3 regions of the Mesorhizobium sp. WSM4989 genome follow, and region 1 is predicted to be linked to each of the others. Evidence: predicted binding sites of a transcription regulator. Region 1 holds the regulator's gene; each other region holds the start of a gene.
The links. The regulator LexA, encoded in region 1, represses DNA repair genes until DNA is damaged. The targets are predictions, from matches to a motif close to TGTTCNNNNTGTGTTCNG.

Region 2: P9217_RS10865 (YifB family Mg chelatase-like AAA ATPase) is a predicted target of LexA. The motif match lies at 2,223-2,240, and genes of this name have one in related genera.
Region 3: P9217_RS11615 (metallopeptidase family protein) is a predicted target of LexA. The motif match lies at 2,045-2,062, and genes of this name have one in related genera.

Annotation. Positions count from the first base shown of each region.
Region 1 is NZ_JARTVN010000002.1:1,945,125-1,949,460, reverse strand. It holds gene trpC (indole-3-glycerol phosphate synthase TrpC) at 1-765, shown strand, start outside; gene moaC (cyclic pyranopterin monophosphate synthase MoaC) at 768-1,247, shown strand; gene glp (gephyrin-like molybdotransferase Glp) at 1,249-2,454, shown strand; gene lexA (transcriptional repressor LexA) at 2,571-3,305, shown strand; gene P9217_RS22160 (ComEC/Rec2 family competence protein) at 3,299-4,336, opposite strand, start outside.
Region 2 is NZ_JARTVN010000001.1:2,252,945-2,257,280, reverse strand. It holds gene P9217_RS10870 (malate synthase G) at 1-573, shown strand, start outside; gene P9217_RS10865 (YifB family Mg chelatase-like AAA ATPase) at 597-2,126, opposite strand; gene gshB (glutathione synthase) at 2,273-3,214, opposite strand; gene P9217_RS10855 (GtrA family protein) at 3,282-3,656, opposite strand; gene P9217_RS10850 (glycosyltransferase) at 3,656-4,336, opposite strand, start outside.
Region 3 is NZ_JARTVN010000001.1:2,406,009-2,410,344, reverse strand. It holds gene P9217_RS11625 (CoA ester lyase) at 294-1,175, shown strand; gene P9217_RS11620 (DUF1737 domain-containing protein) at 1,232-1,438, shown strand; gene P9217_RS11615 (metallopeptidase family protein) at 1,464-1,901, opposite strand; gene P9217_RS11610 (hypothetical protein) at 2,085-3,185, shown strand; gene P9217_RS11605 (DUF6504 family protein) at 3,127-4,336, shown strand, end outside.

The DNA of each region.
Region 1 (4,336 bases):
GCCGCCGCAAAGCTCAGCGCGCCGCTTGCCGAGGTCAAGGCGAAGGCCAAGGATGCGGAACCCCCGCGCAGCTTCCTTGCGGCGCTTGAGGCCAAGCGGAAGGCCGGCGGCTTCGCGCTGATTGCGGAGATCAAGAAGGCCAGCCCTTCCAGGGGCTTGATCCGCGCCGACTTCGACCCGCCGGCGCTCGCCAGGGCCTATCAGCAAGGCGGTGCTGCCTGTCTTTCGGTGCTGACCGACGCACCGTCCTTCCAGGGCGCGCCCGGCTTTCTGACCGCAGCGCGCGCCGCCGTTGGCCTGCCCGCCCTGCGCAAGGATTTCCTCTTCGACCCGTATCAGGTTCATGAAGCCCGCGCCTGGGGCGCGGACGCGATCCTCATCATCATGGCGAGCGTCGACGACGCCTTGGCCAGTGAATTGGAAGTCACGGCCTTCGATCTCGGCATGGACGCGCTGGTCGAGGTGCATGACGAACAGGAGATGGAACGCGCGCTTCGCCTCTCGTCGCGGCTGATCGGCATCAACAACCGCGATTTGAGAACCTTCGAAACCAGCCTCCACGTTTCCGAGAGGCTTGCCGCCATGGTCCCGGACGACCGGCTGCTGGTCAGCGAGAGCGGCATCTTCACCCATCAGGACTGCCGCCGGCTGGAAAAGAGCAAGATCGGCACCTTCCTCGTTGGCGAAAGCCTGATGCGGCAGGCCGACGTGGCCGCCGCGACCGCCCTTCTGCTGACGGGCAAGGCGCCGGCCGAGGCCGTTTGAGGATGCCCGCGCTTACGCATCTCGGCGCCAAGGGCGAAGCCAACATGGTCGATGTCGGCGGCAAGGCCGAGACGACGCGCACGGCCATCGCCGAAGGGTATGTCACCATGCAGCCGGAAACGCTGGAGATGATCCTGGCCGGCGACGCCAAGAAAGGCGACGTGCTTGGCACGGCGCGCCTCGCCGGCATCATGGCGGCCAAGAAGACGCATGAGCTCATCCCGCTTTGCCATCCCCTCCTTCTCACCAAGGTTGCCGTCGAGATCGAGCCCGATCGCGCGCTTCCCGGCCTGAGGGTCACCGCGCTTGCCAGGGTTACCGGCAAGACCGGGGTCGAAATGGAGGCGCTGACCGCGGCGTCGGTTGCCTGCCTCACCATCTACGACATGGCCAAGGCAGCGGACCGCGCCATGGCGATTTCCGGCATCAGGCTGGTCGAGAAAACCGGCGGCAAGTCGGGCGACTACAAGGTAGGTCCTTAGCATGGCTTTGCTTCCGGTCGCCGAGGCGCTCCAACGCCTGTTGGACGGCGCGACCGCGCTGCCAGGCGAAAGCGTGCCGCTGGCCGACGCGTCCGGCCGGGTGCTGGCCGACCCCGTGGTGGCTCTGCGCACCCAGCCGCCCTTCAATGCGTCGGCGATGGACGGCTATGCCGTGCGGGCCGCCGACGTAGCCTCGGCGCCGGCGCGGCTCTCCGTGATCGGCATGGCGCCCGCCGGGCGTGGCTTCACCGGCTCTGTCGGCAAGGGCGAGGCCGTGCGCATCTTCACCGGCGCGCCGCTCCCCGAAGGCGCCGATACCATCGTTATCCAGGAGAATGTCCGCGATCTCGGCGGCGGCGGCATCGAAGTGACCGAGCCGACCGTGGAGGGACGAAACGTCCGTCGCCGCGGCCTCGACTTCTGCGCGGGCGACCTGCTCCTCGAAAAAGGCCGCCAGCTCGATCCGGCGGCGCTTTCGCTGGCGGCATCGGCCAACCATCCGAGTCTCAACGTGGTGCGGCAGCCGCTGCTCGCCATCATCGCCACCGGCGATGAATTGCTGCCGCCGGGCAGCGCGCTCGGCCCCGACCAGATCATCTCGTCGAATGCCTGTGGCGTCACAGCTACGGCCCAGTCGGTCGGCGCGCGCGCGCTCGACCTCGGCATTGCCGCCGACCGCAAGGACGCGATCGCGGCCCTGGTCAAGAAGGCGGTCAAGGCCGGCGCCGACGTCATCGTCACGCTTGGCGGCGCCTCCGTCGGCGACCACGACTTGATCCATGACGTGCTGACCGGCGAAGGCATGCAGCTCGACTTCTGGAAGATCGCCATGCGTCCCGGCAAGCCGCTGATGTTTGGCCGGCTCGGCGACATTCGCTGCATCGGCCTGCCCGGCAATCCGGTCGCAAGCCTGGTCTGCTCGCAGCTGTTCCTGAAGCCGCTTCTGGCGCGGCTGGGCGGCCGGTCCTGCCGTCAGGAAATCCGCACGGCCCGGTTAGGCGTCGCAATGCACGCCAACGATCTCAGGCAGGACTATGTGCGCGCCGTGGTCCGCGAAGATGCGGGGGGGTTGATCGCAACACCGTTCGGCACCCAGGATTCCTCGATGTTGAGGATGCTCGCCGATGCCAATGGCCTGATCGTGCGCCAACCCTTCGCACCGGCGGCTGAAGCCGGCGAGGAATGCACCGTTCTGATGTTACGCTGAACAAAACGTCAACACATTCACTAAACTTTAAACGGTTGCGGAACACAACTGGAACAGATAGTGTTTGTTCTGGGTTTGTTTTTCTGATTCTGGTTTCAGAACCCATGGGGGCCGCCATGCTGACGCGCAAACAACATGAACTGCTGATGTTCATCCATGAACGGCTCAAGGAAAGCGGCATTCCGCCGTCTTTCGATGAGATGAAGGAAGCGCTCGACCTTGCCTCGAAATCGGGCATCCACCGCCTGATCACGGCGCTGGAGGAGCGCGGTTTCATTCGCCGGCTTCCGAACCGGGCGCGTGCCCTTGAAGTGCTGCGCCTACCTGACTCGATCGCGCCCGGCCTCAATGCGGCGAAGAAGTTCTCGCCGAGCGTCATCCAGGGCGGCCAAGGCAATCTCGGCCGCCAGATCAAACCCGCGGCGCCCGCCCGCACGCCGACGCCCAGCAATGACGACGACGCCGTTTCAGCCGTCTCCATCCCGGTGATGGGTCGCATTGCCGCCGGCGTGCCGATCGACGCCATCCAGCACCAGACGCATTCGATCACAGTGCCGCCGGACATGATCGCGGGCGGCGAGCACTACGCGCTCGAGGTCAAAGGCGATTCGATGATCGAGGCCGGCATCTTCGACGGCGACACGGTCATCATCCGCAACGCCAGCACTGCGAGCCCCGGGGAGATCGTCGTGGCGCTGGTCGATGACGAGGAGGCGACGCTGAAGCGCTTCCGCCGCAAGGGCGCCTCCATCGCGCTCGAGGCTGCCAATCCGGCCTATGAGACGCGCATCTTCGGTCCCGATCGCGTCAAGGTTCAGGGCAAGCTCGTCGGGCTCATCCGCCGCTACTGAGGGGGCTGTGGCTTGGCCTCCGGCTTCTCGGGCTTCTTGTAAGGCGCCAACCCCCTCGCCTCACGCGAGTAGCGCCGCTGTTCGTGCCAAGGGCGGTACGGTTTTTCGACGGCGTATTGAATGGTTGCTCGCGCCGTCGCCGATTGCGGATCGAAGAAGACGGCGGCACTGCCGTCGCGCGCGAGCTGCCGCTTGGTGACGACGAGGATACGTGGATCGTGGCAGGGATTGTAGGCCGTGGCGTCGTTGATGACGATGAGGTCTGCGAAGTCGCAGGCAGGCCGGGCAGCTTCGCGGTTCTCGGCGAGCGCGACGATCGCGCCTGATGGATGCCGGCCAATGCAGAGATCGCCCGTGCAGTAAAAGGGCGATCCAGGCGGCAGGTCGACCGGATCGGCCAAGTCCAGCGTGCCCTTGGCGAATGTCTCCGGCGGCACGATCGTTTCGGCCTTGAGCGCACGTTTCCAGTTATCGGTGGTGAACTCGTTGGAGCGGGCGCGATTGATGGCGAGTTCGCCGCCGCCGATCGGAATCGCCACCAGATGCGCGTCCTCCGAGATCAGCAGGTCCGGCGTGCGCACCTGCGGGATGATCATCACGGCCGCGGCAGCGAAAGGAATTGCGGCCAGCCTGAGCCAGGTAGTCGCCATCGTGGCGATGACGAGCGCGATCGTCGCCAGCAGCACCGAATGGATCGAGATCAGGCCCACGGCATCGACCGGCGACCACTCCGAAATCCACGCCGAGATCGCGATCATCGCCGCCAGGCCCTTGCCCATCAAATAGAGGAAGGGCCCGTCGAAGCCGAACGGCATCATGACCGCGCTGGCGACGGCGAGAAACATCACGATCGTGACGATCGGCATGATCGCGAGATTGGCCAGCAGGCTGAGCGGCGAGACGCGCTGGAAATGCCAGATGGCAAACAGCGCCGTGGCACTTCCGGCAATGATCGACGTCATTGCGGCGCCACCTGCTCCGACTGCCAGTTTGTGCGACATGAACCGCAGGAACGAACGCTTGTCCGGCGG
Region 2 (4,336 bases), on a different contig from region 1:
ACCGCCTGGGTGCCCTCGCCGACCGCGGCGACGCTGCACGCCACGCACTATCATAAAGTGGATGTGCACGCCGTGCAGGCGGCGCTGAGGAGCCGGCCGAAGGCCAGGCTCGACGACATCCTGTCGGTGCCCGTGGCGGTGCGGCCGAACTGGACGCCGGACGAGATCCAGCGCGAGCTCGACAACAACGCGCAAGGCATTCTCGGCTATGTCGTGCGCTGGATCGATCAGGGCGTCGGCTGCTCGAAAGTGCCCGATATCAACGATGTCGGCCTGATGGAGGACCGCGCCACGCTGCGCATTTCCTCGCAGCACATCGCCAACTGGCTGCGCCACAAGGTGTGCTCGGAGATCCAGGTCCGGGATTCGCTGCAGCGCATGGCGGCGATCGTCGATCGCCAGAATGTCGGCGATCCGTTCTACCGGCCGATGGCGCCGGATTTCGACAAGTCGATCGCCTTCCAGGCCGCCTGCGACCTGGTATTCAAGGGGACCGTTCAGCCCAACGGCTACACCGAGCCGGTGCTGCATGCGCGCAGGCTGGAGCTGAAGGCGAAGGACCGGGCGGGGTAGCGCCGCGAATCTCGCCAGGGACCTTACGCCGCCTGCGCCATGCGCTCCGCGCTCATGCGGTAGGAGATCGCCTCGGCGAGATGGATGCGGCCGACGGTTTCGCTGGCGTCGAGATCGGCGAGCGTCCGCGCGACCTTCAGCACGCGGTGATAGGCTCGCGCCGAGAAGGCGAGCTTTTCGCTGGCGTCCTTGAGCAGCGTCAGCCCGGCGGCGTCGGGCCTGGCGATCGCCTCGATGACCGAAGGCGGGCAGTGCGCGTTGGTGGTGGCCGCCGCACCCAGCCTTTCCAGCCGCTCGCGCTGCATGGCCCGGGCGCGCGCCACGCGCTGCGCCACAGCGGCGCTGGTCTCGGCCTTGTCCGGCCGGATCAGGTCGCTTGCCGAGACCGCCGGCACCTCGATCCTGAGATCGATGCGGTCGAGCAGCGGGCCGGAAATGCGCGCCTGGTATTCGGTGCGGCAGCGCTCGCCGCGCAGGCAGCGATAGCCGGGCTCGCCCGACATGCCGCAGCGGCACGGGTTCATCGCCGCCACCAGCTGGATGCGCGCCGGATAGGTGACGCGGTGGTTGGCGCGCGCGATCACGCAGTCGCCGGTCTCCAGCGGCTGGCGCAGCGCGTCCAACGTCTGCGGCGTGAATTCCGGGAACTCGTCGAGGAACAGCACGCCGTGATGCGCAAGCGACACTTCGCCCGGCCGCACGCGCAAGCCGCCGCCCACCATCGCCGCCATCGACGCCGAATGATGTGGCGCGCGGAACGGCCGTCGGTCTGTCAGCTTGCCTTCGCCGAGCTCGCCCGCCACCGACGCGATCATCGAGACTTCGAGCAGCTCCTTCGGCGCCAGCGGCGGCAGGATCGAGGGCAGCCTTTGCGCCAGCATCGACTTGCCCGAGCCCGGCGGTCCGACCATCAGGAGATTGTGGCCGCCCGCCGCCGCCACTTCCAGCGCCCGCTTGGCGCTTTCCTGGCCCTTGATGTCGGCAAGGTCCGGCAGATCGCGCGCGGCGACCTGGATGCCGGCCTCGGGACGCGACAGCACCTGGGTGCCGCGAAAATGGTTGGCGATGGCGATCAGGCTGCGCGGCGCCAGGATATCGAAATCCTTGCCGGCCCAGGCTGCCTCCGGCCCGCAGGCGAACGGACAGATCAGGCCTTTGCCTTCGGCGTTGGCGCCGATCGCCGCCGGCAGCGCGCCGGCGACAGCGGCGATGGTGCCGTCGAGCGACAATTCGCCGAGCACGACATAGCCGGCCAGCATATCGCCCGGAATGGCGCCGAGTGCGGCCATCAATCCGAGCGCGATCGGCAGGTCGTAGTGGCTGCCTTCCTTGGGCAGGTCCGCCGGCGCGAGATTCACCGTCACCTTCTTCGACGGCATCGACAGGCCGGAGGCATGAAGCGCGGCCTGCACGCGTTCCCGGCTCTCTGCCACCGCCTTGTCCGGCAGGCCGACGATCTGCATGCCGACCTTGCCCGGCGCGATCATCACCTGGACATCGACCGGCACGGCCTCGATGCCCTGGAAAGCCACCGTGCGAACCCGCGCTACCATCTTGTCTCAAGCCCCCGGATACCGGCTCGCTCGCCGGTCCTGCGATCAGGCGGCGAGCGGGATCAGGTTAGACAACCACAGATTTGCAGCTTAAGCAAGAACATTACGGGAACATACGGTCCCGCCCACCGGGCAGCTGAGGGGCGCTACTTCCGCTTCCCTTCGACGCAGTCCCAGAACAGGGCAGCAATGTCCGCGCCGCCGAAGCGCCGCACCTCGCGCACGCCGGTCGGCGAGGTGACGTTGATCTCGGTCATGTAGTCGCCGATGACATCGATGCCGACGAGGATGAAGCCGCGTTCCCTGAGCGCCGGCCCGATGCGGGCACAGATCTCGCGTTCGCGCTCCGTCAGCTCGGTCTTCTCGGCGCGGCCGCCGACATGCATGTTGGAGCGCGAATCGTGCTCGGCCGGCACGCGGTTGATGGCGCCCACCGGCTCGCCGTCGATCAGGATGATGCGCTTGTCGCCCTTGCGCACGTCCTTGAGGTAGCGCTGCACGATATAGGGCTCGCGGAACAGTTGGCCGAACATTTCGAGCAGCGAGGCGAGGTTGCGGTCGGCCTCGTGCAGATGGAAGATGCCCGCCCCGCCATTGCCGTAGAGCGGCTTGACGATGATGTCGCCGAACTCCTTGCGGAAGGCGGCCACCTCCTGGGGGTCCTTGGTGATCAGCGTCTCCGGCATTAGGTCCGGGAATTCGGTGACGAAGATCTTTTCCGGGCTGTTGCGCACCCAGGCCGGGTCGTTGACCACCAGCGTCTTCGGATGGATGCGTTCCAAAATGTGGGTGGTGGTGATGTAGTTCATGTCGAAGGGCGGGTCCTGCCTGAGCAGCACCACGTCCATCTCCGACAGATCGGTGCGCACCGGCTCGCCCAGCGAATAATGGCTGCCCTTCTCGTCGCGCACCTGCATCTCCTCGGCGCGCGCGAACACCTTGCCGCCCCGCATCGACAGCCGGTCGGGTGTGTAGTGGAAAAGCTGGTGGCCGCGCCGCTGCGCTTCCAGCGACAGCGCGAACGTGGTGTCGCCGGCGATCGACACCGTCGAGACATGGTCCATCTGGACGGCGATTTTCAACGGCATCTCGGGTCTCCGGCAATCTCTGCCGCCGATATAGGGAAATCGGCGGCTTCTGCCAATCGGCCAGAGATTATCGGTCGAAGACCAGCCGGGAATAGCCGACGAAGGACAGCGCCATCGCGACCAGCGAGGCGACCGTCAGCGCCGCCAGCGGCGGCAGGGAGGGCAGCGCGAACAGAAGGGCACAATAGACGAGATAATTGACGATGCTGGTGGCGACGCCGACGCCTCCGTAACGCGCGCCTTCCTGCGCGATGCCTCGGCTCGACGGCGCAAAGGTCAGATGCCGGTTGATCTGCCAGGTGACGGTGAGCGCGAAGCCGATCGACAGCACGCGCGCCGCCAGCGGTCCGAGCGGCGTGACGGAAAGCAGCAGCCAGAGCGCGGCCGCATCGGCAACGAAGCCGATGCCGCCGGCAAGCACGAAGCGGGCAAGCCGGACCATCAGGCGGCTCGCGAGGCCTTGCCCGGCTCCCTCTTCGGGGAGGCCTCGCCGTTGAAGCCCGCGCGTCGCTCGATGCGGCCGGCAGGGATGGAAAGATAGAAGATGCGCTTCTGTTCGGCCCGGCCGCGCGACACCGAATCGAGGATCAGCCCGGTGACCATCGCCAGCATGGACAAGAGGAGCAGGCCAACCGACAGCACCCAGGTCGGCATGCGCGGAACAAGTCCTGTCTCGGCGAACTCGATCAGCACCGGGATCATCAGCCCGATGCTGGCCGCCAGGAAGAACAGGGCAAACGTGCCGAAGAAACGCAGCGGCTGCGTCTCCTTCACCAACATGGCGAACATCCACAGGATCCTGGCGCCGTCGCGGAAAGTCGACAGCTTCGACGATGAGCCTTCCGGGCGGCGGCCGTAGTCGAGCGCCATCTCGTTCACCGGCAGCTTGAGCTGCGAGGCATGGACCGACATCTCGGTCTCGATCTCGAAGCCGCCGGAAACCGCCGGGAAGCTCTTGACGAAGCGCCGCGAAAAGACCCGGTAGCCGGAAAAGATATCGGTGAAATCGGCGCCGAACAGGCCCTTGTAGAGCCGGTTGAAGATGCGGTTGCCGAAGGCGTGGCCGGAGCGGCCGGCGTCGTCGGTGACGCCCCGCCGGGTGCCCACCACCATGTCCGAGCG
Region 3 (4,336 bases), on a different contig from region 1:
GATTTCGTGCAGGAGCAAAGTCGTTTCAGGCTGGCGCCGCCTCTCACCTGCCTGCCGGCATCCTCTCCCCGTATAGTGACGGGGAGAGGGGCGCTGCCATCGCCGGCTTCGCCAATCGCCAGCATTGCAGGAGCCGACATCGCGGCCAGGCCCTTTCTCCCCGTCACTATACGGGGAGAAATGCCCGGCAGGGCAATGAGGGGCGGCGCCGGCTTCGACAATTAGCCAGAACGCAAATGAGTTCTATGGTGCCGCGCCTTGCCTCGCCCGCTGCAGGCCGGCATAGATCGGCCATGACCTCTGACACCTACCGCCCGCGCCGCTCCGTGCTCTACGTGCCCGCCTCAAACGACAAGGCGCTGGCCAAGATCGCCTCGCTCGCCTGCGATACCGTCATCATCGACCTCGAGGATGGCGTGGCGCTGGCCGACAAGGTTTCCGCCCGCGACAAGCTTACCGGCATCCTCGCCGCGCGGCCGGCGCGCCGCTGCGAGATGGTGGTGCGCATCAATCCGCTCGGCAGTGAATGGGGCATCGACGACCTGTTGACCGTCGCCAAGGCAGAGCCCGACGGCATTCTTTTGCCCAAGATCGGCACGCCGCGCGACATCCTCGAGGCCGGCGACCTGCTCGACGACAATTTCGCCCCAGATACCGTGAAACTCTGGGCGATGATCGAGACGCCCAAGGCGCTGCTCAACGTCGGCGCCATCGCCGAGCTTGGCCGCGATCCCTCTTCCCGCCTCGCTTGTTTCGTCGCCGGAACGAACGATCTGGTGAAGGCAACTGGCATTTCGGCAACGCCCGACCGGCGCTATCTCACGCCCTGGCTGCTGCAGCTTGTGCTCGCCGCCCGCGCCGGCGGCCTCGACGTGATCGACGGCGTCGCCAACGATTTTCGCGACCTCGACGCCCTCGCGCGGGAATGCGCCGAGGCGGCCGCCATGGGTTTTGACGGCAAATCGCTGATCCACCCCGCCCAGATCGAGCCCGCGAACCGCGCCTTTGCGCCCGCGCCGGAGGCGCTGGCCAGGGCGCGGGCGATCAGGGAGGCGTTCTCACGGCCCGAAAATGCCGGCAAAAGCGTCATTGCGCTGGACGGCCGCATGGTCGAGCGGCTGCATCTGGCGGATGCCGAGAAACTTCTGGCGAAGGCCGCAATCATCGGCGCATGATGCGCTCGAGCGATTCCAGGAAAGATAGACAAGCATTGGTCACGACAGGGTCGAAAATGAAACTCTACCGCTTTCTGTCCGGTCCGGACGATTCCACTTTCTGCCATAAGGTGACGGCGGCCCTGAACAAAGGCTGGCACCTGTTCGGCTCGCCGACCTATGCCTATGACAAGACGACCAAGTCGATGCGCTGCGGCCAGGCCGTGGTGAAGGATATCGAGGGCCAGGAATACACCTCGGACACCAAGCTCAGCGATTGGTAGGAAAGGACGGCAGCCCTCTCATTCGTCACCCCGCCGCTGCCTGCTCGGCCGCTTCCTCGATCCGCTCCATGTCGTCGTCCGACAGGCCGAAATGGTGGCCGATTTCGTGGATCAGCACGTGGGTGACGATGTCGCCCAGCGTCTCCTCGTTCTCGGCCCAATAGTCGAGGATGGCGCGGCGGTAGAGCGTGATGCGGTTCGGCCCCTCGCCGGTTTGCGGGTTCCAGCGCTCGGCGATGCCGCGCCCCTCGAACAGGCCAAGCAGATCGAAGGGCGTCTCCAGCGACAGGTCGTCCATGATCTCGTCGGTCGGAAAATCGGCGATCTGGATGATGATCTCGCCGGTGAGCTTGCGGAACTCCTCCGGCAGATGGGCGTAGGCCTCCAGCGCCAGAAGTTCCATCTCATCCATCGATGGCGAGAGTTGGTCATGCCAGATGCGGGTCTTGTAGATGCGGGCCATGAGGTTTCCTTTGACCTCGGCATATAGGCTTTCGCGCCTGTCGAGGCAAATGGGCCGGCTGGCTGGATCTTGGAAGCTGAAAAGCAGAAGGAATAAATTCCTTGCGACTCCGCTTGACTCTTCCAGGCCCCTCTGGAATCTATAAGAACATAACAGGAACAACTACTGCCGGAAGTGAACGTCATGGCGATAAGCGTCGTGGCGCGGGAAACTGTTTTTGCCCTGCGCCGCCAGATCGCGAAGATCGAGGGAACGCTGCCCGAGCGCCTGGAAGCGCCGGCTTCCGGCGCGCCAAAAGCGATTCCAGGAACAGTGCGAAGCGGTTTTCCGTCCGGACTTGCAAAAAAACAAATAGCTGGCGATGCCGCGGGATCGGATGTCACCCCCGAAATCACCATCGTCCGGCGCAGCCTCGCTGTGGCCTCGCCGGATGCCTTCCTGCATACCGGCATAGAACGCCTCGATACTGCCCTCGGCGGCGGCGTGCCCAAGGCGGCGCTCAGTGAAATCCATGGGTTGGAGACCCGCGATGCCGGCGCCGTGGCCGGCTTTGCGCTGTCGCTCGCCAGCCTGATCCTCAAACAGAAGCAGGGCCTGCCGGTCCTCTGGATCGGAACGGCGGAGATTTTCCGCGAGGCCGGCTTTCCCTATGCCAGGGGCCTCCACGCCTTCTTCGGCATCGAGCCCGAACAATTGCTGTTTTCCGAAGCGCCGAAACTGGTCGACGCGCTGTGGATCGCCGAGGAGGCCGCCCGCATGACGGCCTTCGCCGCCGTCATCCTCGAGATCCGCGGCAGCCCCCGGCTTCTCGACCTTACCGCGACGCGGCGGCTGCACGCCCGCGCCCAGAGCGCCGGCCGGCCAGTATTTTTGCTGCGTCAGGCCGGCCAGGCCGAGCCCACCGCGGCGCCCGTGCGCCTCATTGTTTCGGCAGCGCCCGCGGCGAGCCGCGAAACGCTCGCCGGCGCGCTGGCCGGCTCGATCAACCGCCCCGCCTTCACCGTCGATATCGGCAAGAGCCGCACGGCCCTGCCCGGACAATTCACACTGGAGTGGAACCCCGATGAGCACGCTTTTGCCGAAAGAAGGCCCGAGGAAGAGCGGGCAACGAATTCTGTCGCTGTGGTTCCCCTACCTTTGCGCGGAGCGGATCCTGCGCCAGCGTCTGGGGCGGTCCTGGCGTTCCCGGCCCTCGCATCCCCTGCCCCCATCTTACCCACCGCTTGTGATCAGCCATCGCGACAGCAACGCCCAGCGCATCGCAGCCCTCGACGAGCGGGCTGAGGCGCTGAAGCTGAAGCGCGGCATGGGCATTGCCGACGCGCGCGCCATGCATCCGTCGATCGATGTGGTGGAGGCCGACCCGGAGGCCGACCGCCGCCTGCTCGAAGGCCTCGCCGACTGGTGCGACCGCTACACGCCGCTGGTGGCGATCGACGGCGAGGACGGGCTGTTTCTCGACGTCACCGGCTGCACGCACCTGTTTGGTGGCGAGCGGGCCATGCAGGACGAGATCCTCACCCGTTTCTTCCAGCAGGGTTTCGATGTTCGCGCCGGCCTCGCCTCGACGCCGGGCGCTGCCTGGGCGGCGGCGCGCTTCCACGGCGACCGCATTGTGGCCGGCGGCGAGGAGGCGGCGCTGCTTTCGCCCCTGCCGCTTTCGGCGCTGCGCATCGCGCCCGAAACCCGCGCCAGCCTGGAAAGCGTCGGCCTGCGCACGGCGGGCGCGGTGATGGCCGCACCCCGCGCGCCGCTCGCCCGCCGCTTCGGCGCCACCTTGCTTCTGCGCCTCGACCAGGCGCTCGGCCGGCTCGACGAGGCGGTGTCGCCGCGCCTTCCCGTGGCGCCGCTCTCGGTCGAGCGCCATCTTGCCGAGCCGATCGTGCTCACCGACGACATCGAGCGGCTGGTGAGCCGGCTTGCCGTGGCCTTGAAGGCCGACCTCGAGCGCCGCGGCGAAGGCGCGCGGGCGCTCGCCCTTCTCCTCTTTCGCGTCGACGGCCTCGTCAGCCGCATCGCGGTCGGCACCTCGCGCCCCATGCGCGAGCCGCAGCTGATCCGAAAGCTGTTTCACGAACGGCTGACCGCGCTGGAACAGACCATCGATGCCGGCTTCGGCTTCGACCTCGTGCGGCTGTCGGTGCTTTCGGTCGCCGCCTTCGACATGCTCCAGGGCGACCTTGCCGGCGAGACAAGCGACGATGACGCCGACATCGCTTTATTCGCCGACCGCGTGCGTGCCCGTCTCGGCGAAGCCGCCGTGCTGAAGCCGGTCATCGTCGATAGCCACCTGCCGGAGCGCGCCGTTACCACGGTTCCTTTCGCAGAGGCGCCGCAAAGGCGCATGCCGCCGAAGCCCGACCGGACAGCACCTCCGATGACCATCTTCCCGCCGGAGCGGCCGGTACGGCTGTTCCGCTCGCCCGAGCCGATCG